3 regions of the Shewanella scandinavica genome follow, and region 2 is predicted to be linked to each of the others. Evidence: predicted binding sites of a transcription regulator. Region 2 holds the regulator's gene; each other region holds the start of a gene.
The links. The regulator sigma-54, encoded in region 2, starts transcription at its own class of promoters, with help from an activator protein. The targets are predictions, from matches to a motif close to GTTGGCACGNNNNTNGNNT.
Positions count from the first base shown of each region.

Region 1 (4,597 bases), on a different contig from region 2:
GACATAAAGCAGAGCAACAGCTTGGCAGTCAATTTGATATCCGCGACTTCCATACGCTAGTACTTGCTAACGGCGCATTGCCACTGGATGTGCTAGAGCAACAAGTCGATCTCTGGATAGCCAGCAAGAAGAAGGCCTAATACCCTAATGTATTAATGCCTTAATACCTTAATGCCTGGTCGTGAAGCATTGTTAACCTGCTTCACGACTAAAGCGACATATATATCTACGCCCAATAAAAAAGCCACTCGAAAGTGGCTTTTTTATTGGTACCATTATCCCGTTAGATAACAGAACCCTTCTCACTGTGGGTCACTATATTTGTTGTATTAATTTATGCTTTAGCACTCGCTTTCACATCACTTAACACACAGTTGCGACTTTAGGGTACAGGGAGACAAAACTTGTGCTCAAGGCTGCACAAACCATCAATAAAAAATTACCTCAGCGATAAGGCTGAGGTAAACCAAAAACTAGGATGATGGTTTAAAGAGCCAACATTGTTTTAGTTCTCAAACTTCTGTTGGCTGTGATCCAAAACTGCATTAATGCCGACCTGTACACAAAAATTGAAAGGGGTCATTTCCAATAAACGTATAAGACTCAGGTCATTCCGAATCAACTGTTACCATTGTATTCAATTAAGAACAGAGTTCAAGGGTGTTATAAAAAAGTGCTTTAGAACACCCTAAAAAATCATCAGCAAATGTACTCATCAACTCAATCTAAAGTATTGATTTTAAATAGCCATAAAAGTGCTTGGTTAATTTGAAATCACATAGAACTGGTTTTGAGAACAATGTTTCCTATTCTACTGACGTTTACTGAATAATTCGACATAGGGCGCATCCCAATACGGCGGCGTGCCTATGTGATCTTTGATGAATTCGATAAAAGAACTGACCTTAGGTGCTAAGTGCTTACGACGGGGATAAACCGCCTGCAATGGCAGATGGTGGGTCAATTGCCAATCCTTCAGTAAAGGCACTAATGTTCCCTTGGCAATTTCATCTTCCATCAAATAACTTGCAAGATACACAACCCCGAGACCACTGATTGCAGCAGATTTTAAGGCCGGTGCGTTATCCACCCTGAAATTGCCCGATACGCCAATTTCACAGTAATCATCACCCTTCTTAAATTGCCACATGCTGTGCTCGTGCCACTCGCCTTGATAGACCAAACAATTGTGGTCAACTAACTGCTCAGGTCGAGTTGGCTCGCCATGTTGAGCAATATAGCCAGGAGAAGCAACTAACAGGAATTGGCACTTCATCAGAGGTCTAGCAACCATACCAAGCGGTAATTGCTCCGACATAGTTAACAATAAATCTAAGCCTTCACTCACGACATCTACTTTATGGTCCAGTAAGCTCACTTGTAGCTCAAGCTCAGGATGTTTTGCCATAAAGGATGGCAGCGCAGGAATGATATGCATCACCCCAAAGGACTGGGAAATCCCCACCTTAAGCACGCCGCGGGTCGCATCATTTAAGTTATGCACGCTGGCTATCGCTTGTTCAGCGTCACGCAGCAATTCTTCACCTTGCAGATACAGCAAATGCCCTGCTTCAGTCAGGCTTAAGCTGCGGGTGGTACGTTGGATTAATTGAACACCAAGTCTATGTTCAAGATCGGCGACTTGTGTACTGACCTTAGACTTAGAAATCCCAAGCCTTCTTGCGGCGGCACTAAAACTACCAGCTCTGGCCACATGAGTAAAAATCGCAATAGGTTCTAACAGTTCTAACATGGAAGTCGCCTTAAGCTGTTTACGACAATGATATTAACTTTCGGTGAATAGCAGTGGTTAGCGTAATCATCGCTTAAAAATAACCATAGCATTGATATCTCGCATTAAAGTGATATAACGCAGAGATTTAGACCGAAAAAGTCCACTAAAGTAGGGTGTTATATCTGACTGATATGCCAGCTTTTAATTATATTTTAAGAGTATACCAAATATTCGTCTCTAGACTGTAACATTCCGAACTAAATCGCTGCAAGCCAAGCCTACAAGCCACATCGACTTTATCCTCATAGCTTTCGCCACTAAGAATTAGCCAATAAAAAAGCCCCTAGGCGATAAATTGACTAGGGGCGTAGCATTCAAATTTGACTCATGCACAAGGAGATAGAAGTTATTGCAGTTAAAACCAAGGGCTATTCACAAAAACTATTAGTAAGGACGATTAACAAGAACTATTCACGCAGCTCCTTGGTTGAGTTTTGTGTCAACGCATAAGGCGCGAGTTCTGGTACCTCTTGGCGTAATTGATTTTCAAGCACTAACAGATTTTCAAATCGGTCGCACAAACGGTCAGCTTTAGCTTCCAGTCCCTTAGATTGACTCTCAATTTGTTGCTCAATATCTTGGCCTAAGTTGTCCATTTTTTTGGAGAAGGCATCCATCTTGGCTTCAAAACTATCACCGTCACCCGACATGATTTGGCCACCTATGGTCATCATAATAGTACCGACTGAGTTCTGAACAATTTGCTCCATTTCCTGCTCGAATTCGTCGTTAAAGGTGTTCTGAATCGAGTCCTCCGTCGCGCCGAGATAGAAGCTATCGCCATGACGGTAGGCAACTGAATCAACACGCTTTTGGACGCCTGCCATCATTTCATCGAATTTAGCACCGGCCGCATCGCCCATTAAAGGGGTTAACGCCATGCTCACCGCTTGCGAAGCTAATGCGACGGCCTCGTTCACGACTTCAATCACTTCAGGCACTTGCGTCGACACTTCATCGGCGTATTGAGTCACTAGCTTTTTTTGCTTATCGGTTAAGTTTACTTGTTTGCCTTCAACAAATAACTTATCGACTTCGATGCGATACTTTTCGGTGCCCTTCTCGCTCATGACTAATTTTTTAGGCTCAACCATAACGTCATAATTTAAAGAGACTTCACAACGTTCATCGACTTTAGGCTCTGTTTGCGCTTGCGCCAACTGTAGGCCAGATGTCCCTAAAATCACGCCGGATAAGGCAAATCCAGTTAATAGCTTATTTAATTTCATGTTGTTCGTCCTTTAATCTGAATAATTCGATAAACCTAAACTACTGAATAGCTTATAGCAGGAGACGTGCCAACTTTATAACAATATGATTATGTTGGATTTAGGAAAGTTAGCACTAAAAGGTCATTAGCGAAATTCGCTAACTTTTAGTCTGATAGTGCTAATAAAAACGTGAAGTAAAACTAGAAAATGGAACGACCAAGGCGTTGGCTTAAATGCTCAAGCATGGCAGTGCCAGCAAGCGAATTGCCATTGCCATCGAGTTCTGGCGACCAAACACAAATCGACAGTTCCCCAGGAATAACGGCAATGATGCCACCACCGACACCACTTTTACCAGGCATACCGACACGATAGGCAAACTCGCCCGCTCCATCGTATAGGCCCGAAGTCGCCAACAGGGCATTAAGCTGCCGAGTTTGCACCTGAGAGATAAGCTCAGTCCCAATTATGCTTTTGCCGCGATTAGCCAAGTACAACATGGCTTTAGACAAGTCAGCGCAATTCATCTTTAAGGCGCAGTAATGAAAATAGGTGCGTAGCACAGTATCAACATCGCCTTGAAAATTACCAAAGGACTTCATCAAATAAGCAATCGCCGCATTGCGCGCACTATGCTGATATTCTGAATCTGCCACTTGTTTATCGAAACTGACTTTATCGTTTTGGCTTAGTTGCCTGACTAGCTCGAGCATTCTGTGTTTAGGCGCACCTAAACGACTCTGCAATAAGTCAGCAATCACTAACGCGCCAGCATTGATAAATGGATTACGCGGCTTGCCACGTTCTAACTCGACTTGTACTAAAGAGTTGAATGAATGGCCCGAAGGTTCTTTGCCAACTCGGCTCCAAATTTCGGCCTCTTCATATAAAGTTAACGCTAAGGTTAAGCTGAAAACTTTGGAAATACTTTGAATCGAAAACGGCTCAAGGTAATCGCCCGCACCTAAGGTTTCACCATCAACGGTTGTGACGGCAATGCCTATTTTGCCAGCATCAACGCTGGCCAGTGCGGGGATGTAATCTGCAACCTTTCCTTGGCCGAGCAAGGGTCGAACTTTCTCGACCACTTCCTCAAGTAATGCCAACTCGGGCATTAACCCCACCAAATGTCGTACAGTTCGCTAACTTCAACCTGAGACACTTTTTGGTTCGCCCAGAACGCCTTAACTGCAGCAATATCTTCTTCGGTACATTTGCCGATCGTTTGGGTTGCGATGATGCCTTCCCATTCGATGTGACCGCCGCCATGGAAACCTAACTTACGGGTTTCGATCACTTCATCGATGAATTTATCTACAGTTGCATCGATATCGGCTTCTGATACTGATGCATCAAAAGTCCAAGCCATATCAAAACCTAACTCTTGGAATTCATCAACGCGCATTTTCTTACGTAAACGACGGCTACGATTAGTTGCCATAGTGACTTTCCCCGTTGTGTTAAAAAACTAATTAATCAATTGAAATATCTAGATTAAGCGATACGCTCAAACATCAGATCCCATACACCGTGACCCAATCTATGGCCGCGGGCTTCAAACTTTGTCAGTGGGCGATGATCAGGACGTGGT
Region 1 covers NZ_JAUOES010000005.1:247,006-251,602, forward strand. Annotated here, with positions in the region: gene Q4Q50_RS06195 (DUF885 domain-containing protein) at 1-140, shown strand, start outside; gene Q4Q50_RS06200 (LysR family transcriptional regulator) at 812-1,753, opposite strand; gene Q4Q50_RS06205 (YggN family protein) at 2,203-3,024, opposite strand; gene glsB (glutaminase B) at 3,207-4,121, opposite strand; gene Q4Q50_RS06215 (YggL family protein) at 4,121-4,447, opposite strand; gene trmB (tRNA (guanosine(46)-N7)-methyltransferase TrmB) at 4,501-4,597, opposite strand, start outside.
Region 1: a site for sigma-54 is predicted at 3,080-3,098, ahead of Q4Q50_RS06205 (YggN family protein). Genes of this name have one in related genera too.

Region 2 (4,597 bases):
AGTTCGAGCCCTATGAAGCATTGCTCGCACTCTATGGCGTTACCCCAGAAGAAGTGGCGTATATCGGTGATGACATTGTCGATCTACCAGTAATGAATGTCGTCGGTTTAGCAGTCAGCGTAGCCGATGGTCATCCCTATGTTCGTCAGCACGCCCACTTTGTGACTACGCTCAATGGCGGCCACGGTGCCTTGCGTGAACTCACAGATCTATTGCTACTCAGTCAAAATAAATTCACTTCGGCCCATGGAATGAGTATATGAGTCGTGTGACACTCGCGATTATCGCTTTTTTTGGAACGGCATTAGTGCTTTATTGGCAAGTGCAGAACAAACACAGCGGTGATACCGATAACAGAGTAAAAGATCAAAATACCCCAGATTTCATCGTTGAAGATCTGCGCAGTGTTGAGTTCAATGAACAAGGGCTAGTCAATAGCCGTGTGACGGCGAAACACATGGAACATTATGATTCAACGAATCAAACTTACTTTACTCAACCTGTTTATCTTGTTTATCCAGACCAAGGTAAAGCACAATGGCAACTCAGAGCAGATCAGGGCAAGCTAAACAAGGAAACGGGCAAGGTTGTATTAGAAAACAATGTTATTATTGATGCCATTAGCCCAGAAGAACCGATCCAGACCTTGTCCACCAGTTATCTGGAACTCGATCTCAATACGATGATAATGACCTCTGACCGCACCATTTACGTCACAGGGAAAGATTTTAATATTCAAGGCCAAGGCCTTTATGCCGACCTCAACGCGCAAGAAGTGCAATTGACCAGTCAGGTAGTAGGAACATATGAAGCAAAATAACGTATTACTTGCCAGCCTAATGCTAATAATGAGCATGAGCGCCTTTGCTAAAGTCGACGACCTGAAACAGGAAGTCAAAATCAAGGCTGTGAGCCAAACGGCAGATATCAAGAACAACCAGATCATCTTCTTTGGTCCGGTTGAAGTCACCCAAGGTTCGATTAAAATCCATGCAGATCAACTGCGTGCATTTTCTGCCGAAGGTGAAAATAGCAAAATTTTAGTGGCCACTGGCAACCCTGCGACGTACAGCCAAGTATTAGACGATGGCCGTCCAGCCTCGGCGAGCGCGAAAGAAATTCGTTACGATATGGCGAGCCGCACCCTGACACTTAAAGGTCTAGCCTCGTTAGATCAAGCAGGCAGCCAAGTGACGGGTAATTTGATCCGCTACAACATCATCCAGCAAAAATTAATTGCCGAGAGTACCGGCAGTGGTGACGATCGCGTGATCACGATTATTCAGCCAGAAAGCTATCAAGATGATGCCAAACCAGACGCGCCAGCAGATAAACCTGTGAAAAAGCAGGACTCTAAATGACCCAAATCACCCTAAGAGCACAAAATCTGGCGAAGAGTTACAAGAGTCGCCAAGTGGTTAAAGACGTCAGTCTGACGGTAAAAACCGGTCAGGTCGTTGGCCTACTCGGCCCGAACGGCGCGGGTAAAACTACCACCTTTTACATGGTCGTCGGTCTGGTTAAAAGCGATAAAGGCCACATTTTTATCGACGATGATGATTTAACCGCAGATCCTATGCACCTGCGCGCCCGCAAAGGCATAGGTTACTTGCCACAGGAAGCCAGTATCTTCCGTAAACTGACCGTCCATGACAACATCATGGCCGTGCTGCAAACGCGTAAAGAATTAAAAAAAGAGCAAAGGGAAGAAGAGCTAGAACATCTGCTTGAAGAGTTCCACATCACCCACATCCGTGACAGCCAAGGCATGTCATTGTCGGGCGGTGAACGTCGCCGTGTCGAAATTGCGCGGGCGTTAGCAGCAAATCCTAAGTTCATTTTGCTCGATGAACCCTTTGCTGGTGTCGATCCGATTTCGGTTATCGACATTAAAAAGATTATCGAACAGCTCAAAAGTCGTGGCCTTGGCGTGTTGATCACAGACCACAATGTCCGTGAGACATTAGATGTGTGTGAACATGCCTATATCGTGAGTCACGGAAACTTGATTGCCGAAGGAACACCCGCAGAGATCTTAGACAATCAGCAAGTTAGGGCTGTGTACTTAGGTGAACAATTCAGGCTATAGTTAATCAAGCGGAGCCAATGCAGGTAATTTATGCCACCATTGGACTCCACTCAAGATGATAACAAGCGACCTCATCCAACAATAATAACGTAGGGATCAGCGGTAACATGAAAGCGTCACTCCAGCTCAAACTGGGTCAACAGTTAACCATGACGCCACAATTACAACAGGCCATACGTCTGTTGCAACTGTCGTCATTAGAACTGCAGCAAGAGATCCAGCAAGCCTTAGATTCTAATCCCCTTCTCGAGCTGGAAGAGGATCAATTCGACGCCACTAAAGACCCTGTAAACCAAACGCTATCCGATACGGATTTCAGTGAATCTAGCACCCTGCCGCCAGAAAAAGACAGCTCCACCATAGACACGGCAGAGTCGCTCACGAAAGAGTCCATGCCCGACGAACTCCCCATGGACACCACATGGGATGAAGTGTTCACCGCCTCCCCTAATTCTGGCCCCGGCGGCAGTCGTGAAGATGATATGCCCTTCCAAGGTGAGACCAGTGAAGGCTTGTATGAGCACTTAGAATGGCAAAAAAACCTCACACCGTTTTCTGAAACTGATTTAGCCATTGCCACCGCCATTATTGATGCCATTGACGATCAGGGCTATCTCACCCAAAGCACTGAAGAAATTCTCGAAGCGATGGGCAATCCTGAAGTTGAGCTTGACGAAGTCGAAGCCGTACTCAAGCGCATTCAACATTTTGATCCCATTGGTGTTGCCGCCCGCGATTTAAGCGAGTGCCTGCTGATCCAACTGTCGCATTTCGCCGCTGACACTCTACACCTCGAAAATGCCCGCATGTTGATCAAAGATCATTTAGATCTGATCGCCGCGCGCGATTTTAGATTGTTGATGCGTAAGACTAAATTAAAAGAGGATGAGTTAAGGGACGGCATCGCGCTTATCCAAACCCTCAATCCCCGCCCAGGTTTATTGATTACGCCCAACGATGACGAATACGTCATCCCAGATGTGTCTGTGTCGAAGAAGAATGGCCGCTGGGTGGTTGAACTTAACCCAGACTGCATGCCAAAAATCAATGTAAATCAACACTATGCATCGATGGCGCGCAGTACTAAAAACCAAGCAGATAGCCAATTTATTCGTGGCCATCTGCAAGAGGCTAAATGGTTTATCAAAAGCCTAGAAAGCCGTAACGACACTTTACTTAAAGTTGCGAATTGCATAGTGCAATATCAGCAAGGTTTCTTCGAATACGGTGAAGAAGCCATGAAACCTATGGTGCTTAACGATATTGCCGAAGCGGTAGAAATGCATGAGTCCACCATCTCACGGGTGACCACCCAAAAATACATGCATACCCCTAAGGGACTTTTTGAACTAAAATACTTCTTCTCTAGCCACGTCGGAACTGACGATGGTGGGGAGTGCTCATCCACAGCAATCAGAGCCTTCATTAAGAAACTGGTTGCAGCGGAAAACCAGAAAAAACCATTAAGCGACAGTAAGATGGCACAACTTCTGGCAGAACAAGGGATCAACGTAGCCCGCAGAACCATTGCGAAGTACCGAGAGGCTATGCTCATTCCGCCTTCTAATCAGCGTAAAAGTTTATAACCTACAGTGGATATCGGAGGACGTTTCTATGCAAATAAACCTGAGTGGACACCATGTCGAAATTACCGAATCGTTACGCGCATATGTAGAAGAAAAGTTTTCAAAACTTGAACGCCATTTCGAACAGATCAATAATGTGCACGTTGTGCTCAATGTCGAGAAAATGCAACAGATTGCCGAAGCGAGAATAAATCTTATCGGTGGTGAAGTTTTTGCAACTTCAGAGCATGCTGACATGTATGCCGCTATAGACGCCCTGATTGACAAGCTTGATCGTCAGGTTATTAAACACAAAGAGAAGTTAACAAAACACTAATAATGGAACTTTGTACCATACTGCGGCCGGAGTGCACTACCTGCGCCACTCCGGGCAGCAAGAAAAAGGTACTGGAACTCATCAGCGACTTAGTCGCTGCCCAGTACCCGACCCTCTCATCTCAAGAGATATTCGAAAGCCTAGTGGCGCGCGAAAAGATGGGGAGCACAGGTATAGGGAACGGCATCGCCATTCCACATGGTCGATTAACCGATATAGAGCAGCCCATTGCCATACTCATTAAGTGTGAAGAGCCGATAGCATTCGATGCTATCGATAAGCAACCTGTTGATATTTTATTTGCACTACTGGTGCCTGCAGACCAATGTCAGCAGCACTTAAGTACCTTGTCTTGCATGGCCGAAAAGCTGAGCGACAAGCAAATATTAAAGCAATTACGCAAGACGCATGATGAAACGGAACTCTATCAGGTAATCACTGGATGAAACTGGTCATAGTGTCGGGCCGCTCAGGCTCAGGCAAATCTGTCGCCCTAAGGGTACTCGAAGATCTCGGCTATTATTGTGTCGATAACCTTCCCTTGCCCTTAATCGGCACTTTGCTTGAGCAACTCAAAGGCAGTAACGATCTCGTCGCCATCAGTGT
Region 2 covers NZ_JAUOES010000018.1:6,142-10,738, reverse strand. Annotated here, with positions in the region: gene kdsC (3-deoxy-manno-octulosonate-8-phosphatase KdsC) at 1-263, shown strand, start outside; gene lptC (LPS export ABC transporter periplasmic protein LptC) at 260-820, shown strand; gene lptA (lipopolysaccharide transport periplasmic protein LptA) at 807-1,361, shown strand; gene lptB (LPS export ABC transporter ATP-binding protein) at 1,358-2,089, shown strand; gene Q4Q50_RS15060 (RNA polymerase factor sigma-54) at 2,197-3,675, shown strand; gene hpf (ribosome hibernation promoting factor) at 3,704-3,991, shown strand; gene ptsN (PTS IIA-like nitrogen regulatory protein PtsN) at 3,994-4,437, shown strand; gene rapZ (RNase adapter RapZ) at 4,434-4,597, shown strand, end outside.

Region 3 (4,597 bases), on a different contig from region 2:
GCCATTAAAGGTTGCTGGAAGTCGATATAAGGGAATCGGCAGTAGATTATCGCCGCTGCGCAGGGGCGAGCACATGTGTACAAAGCTGGTATACAGCAGTTGCCAGCTCGGTGTGTCGGTATTGCTGACCTCAGAATTAATGTCCTGACCGATAAACTTTTCCCGCGGCGCGAGTAGCTTAGCGTCGGTTAACTCTGCTAATGCTTTTTTGACCCAAGGGCTGTGATATTTATGCGCTAAACTGCTTTTCTCTGGCATCAGTAAACGCACTCTAAACTCACCGTCATTAAAGGCGACCGCAAATTCTCGCCCTAAGATTTGGCCATTAGCTCGATAGGCTTCAAGGAGCTGATTAATGGCTTTTTCGGCGGCAGAGATAGTGGTGTCGGCGAAGCATTCAAAACGCAGTTCAGTGACAAACATTAAGCGGTTTTTCCTTGGGATTCTAATAAGTTGATGCGTTGTTTTAGTTCAAGCAGCTCATTTTTTAATTGCATTATTTCTGCTTTTTGCTGCTCAGCATGACGTTCAAAATATGTCTGTTGTATCTGCAGGCGATCGGCAAGCAGCGCAAGCGTCAAGGTATCGTTAGTTGCAGCGGCTTCGATTGTCGGGCTGATGGCTTGTAACTCGGCTAAACGCTCGCGATCTGCCTTAGGCATAGATTTAAATTGCTGTAAGCCTTGGATCAATATAGGTAAAGGTAGGCTACTACCTAAACGGGTTTTAATTAAGGCAAGGCTCGGTACTTTACCGCAGGCTTCGAGCGAACGTGCGGCCGCTAATACTTGGTCAAGGGGACTCATAATTAGCAAAATTCCTTAATTTGTTGAATTGTTTAAACCAATTTTAAAATAATAATTAATTTTTTTCATTTAAAAACAGTGTGTTGTCTTGTGGCATTTATTTTGCTTATTGTCCAGCCGAAATACCATTTTTTAAGCTTCAATAATAATTACACAGGATGTCACATGATGAACCATAAATTGAATAACAAACTTATCGCCATCACGTTTTTAGGGCTCGCAAGCTTAGGTCTTAGCGGCTGCGTGGTCAATGTCGGTGATGGAGAATCGGGCTGGGATAGCAGCGAATCTTGGGAGAAAGTGCAGGATAAAAATCGCACTAACTTAACCAAACTGAGCTTAGGCATGCCTAAAGACCAAGTGATGATCTTAATGGGCACCGCTGATTTTAGTGAAGCCTATATTCAACAAAGTGCTCAACAAGGTGAAGCCAATAATGAAGTCTTAGTGTTGTTTTATCGTACCCAGCGTAATAATGGCGATGGAAAAACCACTAAGGATGAATGCACGCCTATCGTGCTGAGCAACAATGCCTTAGTGGGTTGGGGTGAAACGGCTTACGGTAAAATCTGAACCAACGAGTCTTATCTTTTACGTAGCTGAGTGTCTAATTGCTCAATGGGCTCAGTCCAGAGGGCATCGGCTTCTAAACCTTCAATGATAAAGCTCTTTTGGGCAGGGGTCCAAAAGAGCGCTTGGCTTAAATGGATGTGATGGTCGATATCATGGGTTGCAATAAATTGCGCTATGGCTTCATCGCTACTGTCTAAACCGAGTTGCTCGAATAAGTGGCTTAAGTCTACTGGCGTAGTATCCATCATTATTTCCTTTTCAGTATAGTGCCTTCGTTTAGAGTAAACGCCTGATTGAAAAATGCAATCTATGATTAAAATTTGCACTTTTCTGTTTCCTTGGTAAATTGATTGTTACTCATAAAAGTGTGAGCTAAGTCAAGGAATACTAATAATGGATAATGAGACCTTGGAAGACTGCCGTGCAGTCTATTTGACCGCGGAAGACTTACGCATTGCCGCTTCTATCCTCTACAACGCTTACCATGATGACCCTTTTTTTGTCGATTCACTTTTTACCTCAGATAAAGCCGCTTACGAGCAAAAACTGCGCGCCGCGATCCGCGAAGAACTCAATACGTTATGGCAACAAAAACAAGCACTCATAGGTTTGTTCGACCATGAAAGACTGGTTGGTTTAGCCTGTGTGGTAACGCAAGAAGTGCCTTTGGGAGAAGGGCGTTACTGGCATTGGCGCTTAAAAATGTTGTTAGGTACGGGCTGGCAATCAACCCAAGCTTTGATGAAAAAAGAGTCCAGTATTGTCGAACTCTTACCCAGTAAGCACTGTGGTATTTTGCAGTTTATTGCCCTTGCACCGAACGAGCAGCATAAAGGACTCGGACATAAGATAGTGCAAGCTGTGGTGAGTTGGTGTGATGAACAGCCGGATTTGGATGGTATTGGCGTGTTTGTCGCTCAGGAGAGCCATCTGCAACTGTTTACTCAGCATGGCTTTGTTTCTTTAGGCGAGCTCAATATCGGCAGTGTCCATGGCCAGTTATTATTCTATTCGGTGCAACAAGATGACTCACTCTTATAAACGGTTCGCCGATTTTTATCCTTTCTATTTATCCCAGCACCAGCACCCGACTTGCCGGCAATTGCACTTTGTTGGCAGTTGTTTAGTCTTGCTGCTGATTGGCATTGCCTTGGTTTCACAAGCCTGGTGGCTATGTTGGTTTATTCCGCTCGTTGGCTACGGTTTTGCGTGGGTGGGACACTTTGTATTTGAGAAGAATCGACCCGCGACATTTCAGTATCCCTTTTACAGTTTGATGGCAGATTGGGTGATGTTTGCTCAGATGATCCGCAGCATTTTTAAGCGTTAAAAAAGCCGCCCGAGTGAGATGCCCATACCCGTGTGAGAGATCGCTTACAAACGCTGTAGGACATAATGTTTTCTTTTTGATTGTTTTTTGTTCTCCTCGGTTTAATTTTCAATTAAATCATTAGTTTGTGTTTATCTTTCTCCTGTTCGGTCGTAATTTCTTTTGTAGTCCGTTCTTTGAGCCGAACAAAAAAGTCATGGTTAACGTAGAATTCACTCATGGCCAAAGCAAATGGATAGCAAGGAAAGCGAAACAGGCCAAAGGGACGCAAGAAGCAACGAATTAAGATTTCATGGTTGAAATCGCTGACGGTAGGAAAACTGTCATTCGCCTAGGATAGGCTAAGGAAAAGCAGGATTGCTTTTCAAGGATGATTAGAGACAGTGAGTCGTATCGTCAGGATGATGAATTTCAGGAAGAATACAGGACACGCTTAAGGATTAAGCATGAACTCGAGACAGGATGTGTCGAGACAAGGATAAAGTATAAGGGTGAACAGCTTGTACTACTCTATGGAAGACAAATTTTTGCAGGATGCAATAGGAAGAAGTCATAGGAAGTGACAGGCTCTGTAAAATGGATTTACAGGTCAAAGGACTGAGTGTTATCTCACGCAAGTTTGATACACAGGGACGAAAAGGAATTACAGGGACGACGCAGGACGCAAGCAAACGCATGGATGGTGCAGGGAGCACAAATCGAGCAGGACGGCTTACAAAGGATAAATGGGGCGCACTTTAGTTGCGCCCTTTTCTTTGGTTCATTTTCAGCATTAATCTCGCTTTGCCAAGCTATAAAGCTATTCACACAGATTTTATCTTAACTCTGCTTAAAGACTTCTCACCGCAAAGCATGTTTACCAGTCTTACTTCTCTTATTGCCCAATGATTTACTCTCTGAGTTGACAGTGTCTTGGTTATGCACGAATGCTTGTCGAATTTTGAGCGATAGTGGTTTATGCATAAGTCCTTCAGGGGAGAACATCTAGCGCTTTGCTTACTTTTGATTCGAATTGCCATCCTCCGTGTAAGAGATCTCTCACAAGTATGTAAGTAATTTGTAAGTTAAAGGGGGGGGTATATCTTGGATTTGGTTATTATTTTTATTTATATCAGCCGGTTAGTCTATTTTTTCATCAGTTAAGCTCACTATTTTCGTTAACATTTTAAATAATCCGCAATGAGTACTTTTGTTGGTTGGCGTAGAATTCATCTTGTAGAAGGAATTACGGGCAACAGGATGTTGGCGATCAGGATGATCGAACAGTGACTAAGGAATGTGACTTAAGGAATGATAGGGATATAGGCCTTTCAGGATGAAAGAGAGCCAATACCAAGGAAGGGAGACTATCAAGGATTGATAGACTCATTGCATAGGATGGCAATGGCACATGGAGTGCAATTGAATGGATGCAATACCCGTTTCATGGATGATGATGGAACCGCTCAGGAAAGAGCAAGCTTGGGACTGGATGACCAAGAGATAGGGAAGTACATGAGTACAGGGACCTCAAGGATTGAGCAGGGATGAAGCAGGACGCAGATTGACGCATGGATGGTGCAGGGAGCACAAAAATAGCGGGATAGCTTAACAGAGAATAGGAGGGCGTGGCTTTAGGGCCGCGCCCTTTCTTTTTTTATTTTTATAGCGAGTTATTTTGTAGCACCAGAGAATGACTGATTATTCTCTATTCTGGCGAACAGCTTATTTGGGCATCATAGTCGATAAAACTTAATGACACTTGCCTGAGCTACAGCCGCTTTGCGTACCACAACCGCCAAATTTCCCCTGTGCTGTCGGCGCTTCTTGCCATTCGGGCTCTGGGAAGATAGGCCATTCTATTTTTTGAATTTTCTTACCTTGCATCCAAATATGGCCACTGTACTGG
Region 3 covers NZ_JAUOES010000005.1:125,141-129,737, reverse strand. Annotated here, with positions in the region: gene Q4Q50_RS05695 (Zn-ribbon-containing protein) at 1-423, opposite strand, end outside; gene Q4Q50_RS05690 (hypothetical protein) at 423-806, opposite strand; gene Q4Q50_RS05685 (DUF3192 domain-containing protein) at 972-1,379, shown strand; gene Q4Q50_RS05680 (DUF2789 domain-containing protein) at 1,391-1,624, opposite strand; gene Q4Q50_RS05675 (GNAT family N-acetyltransferase) at 1,773-2,420, shown strand; gene Q4Q50_RS05670 (Mpo1-like protein) at 2,404-2,709, shown strand; gene Q4Q50_RS05665 (DUF3301 domain-containing protein) at 4,441-4,597, opposite strand, start outside.
Region 3: a site for sigma-54 is predicted at 896-914, ahead of Q4Q50_RS05685 (DUF3192 domain-containing protein). Genes of this name have one in related genera too.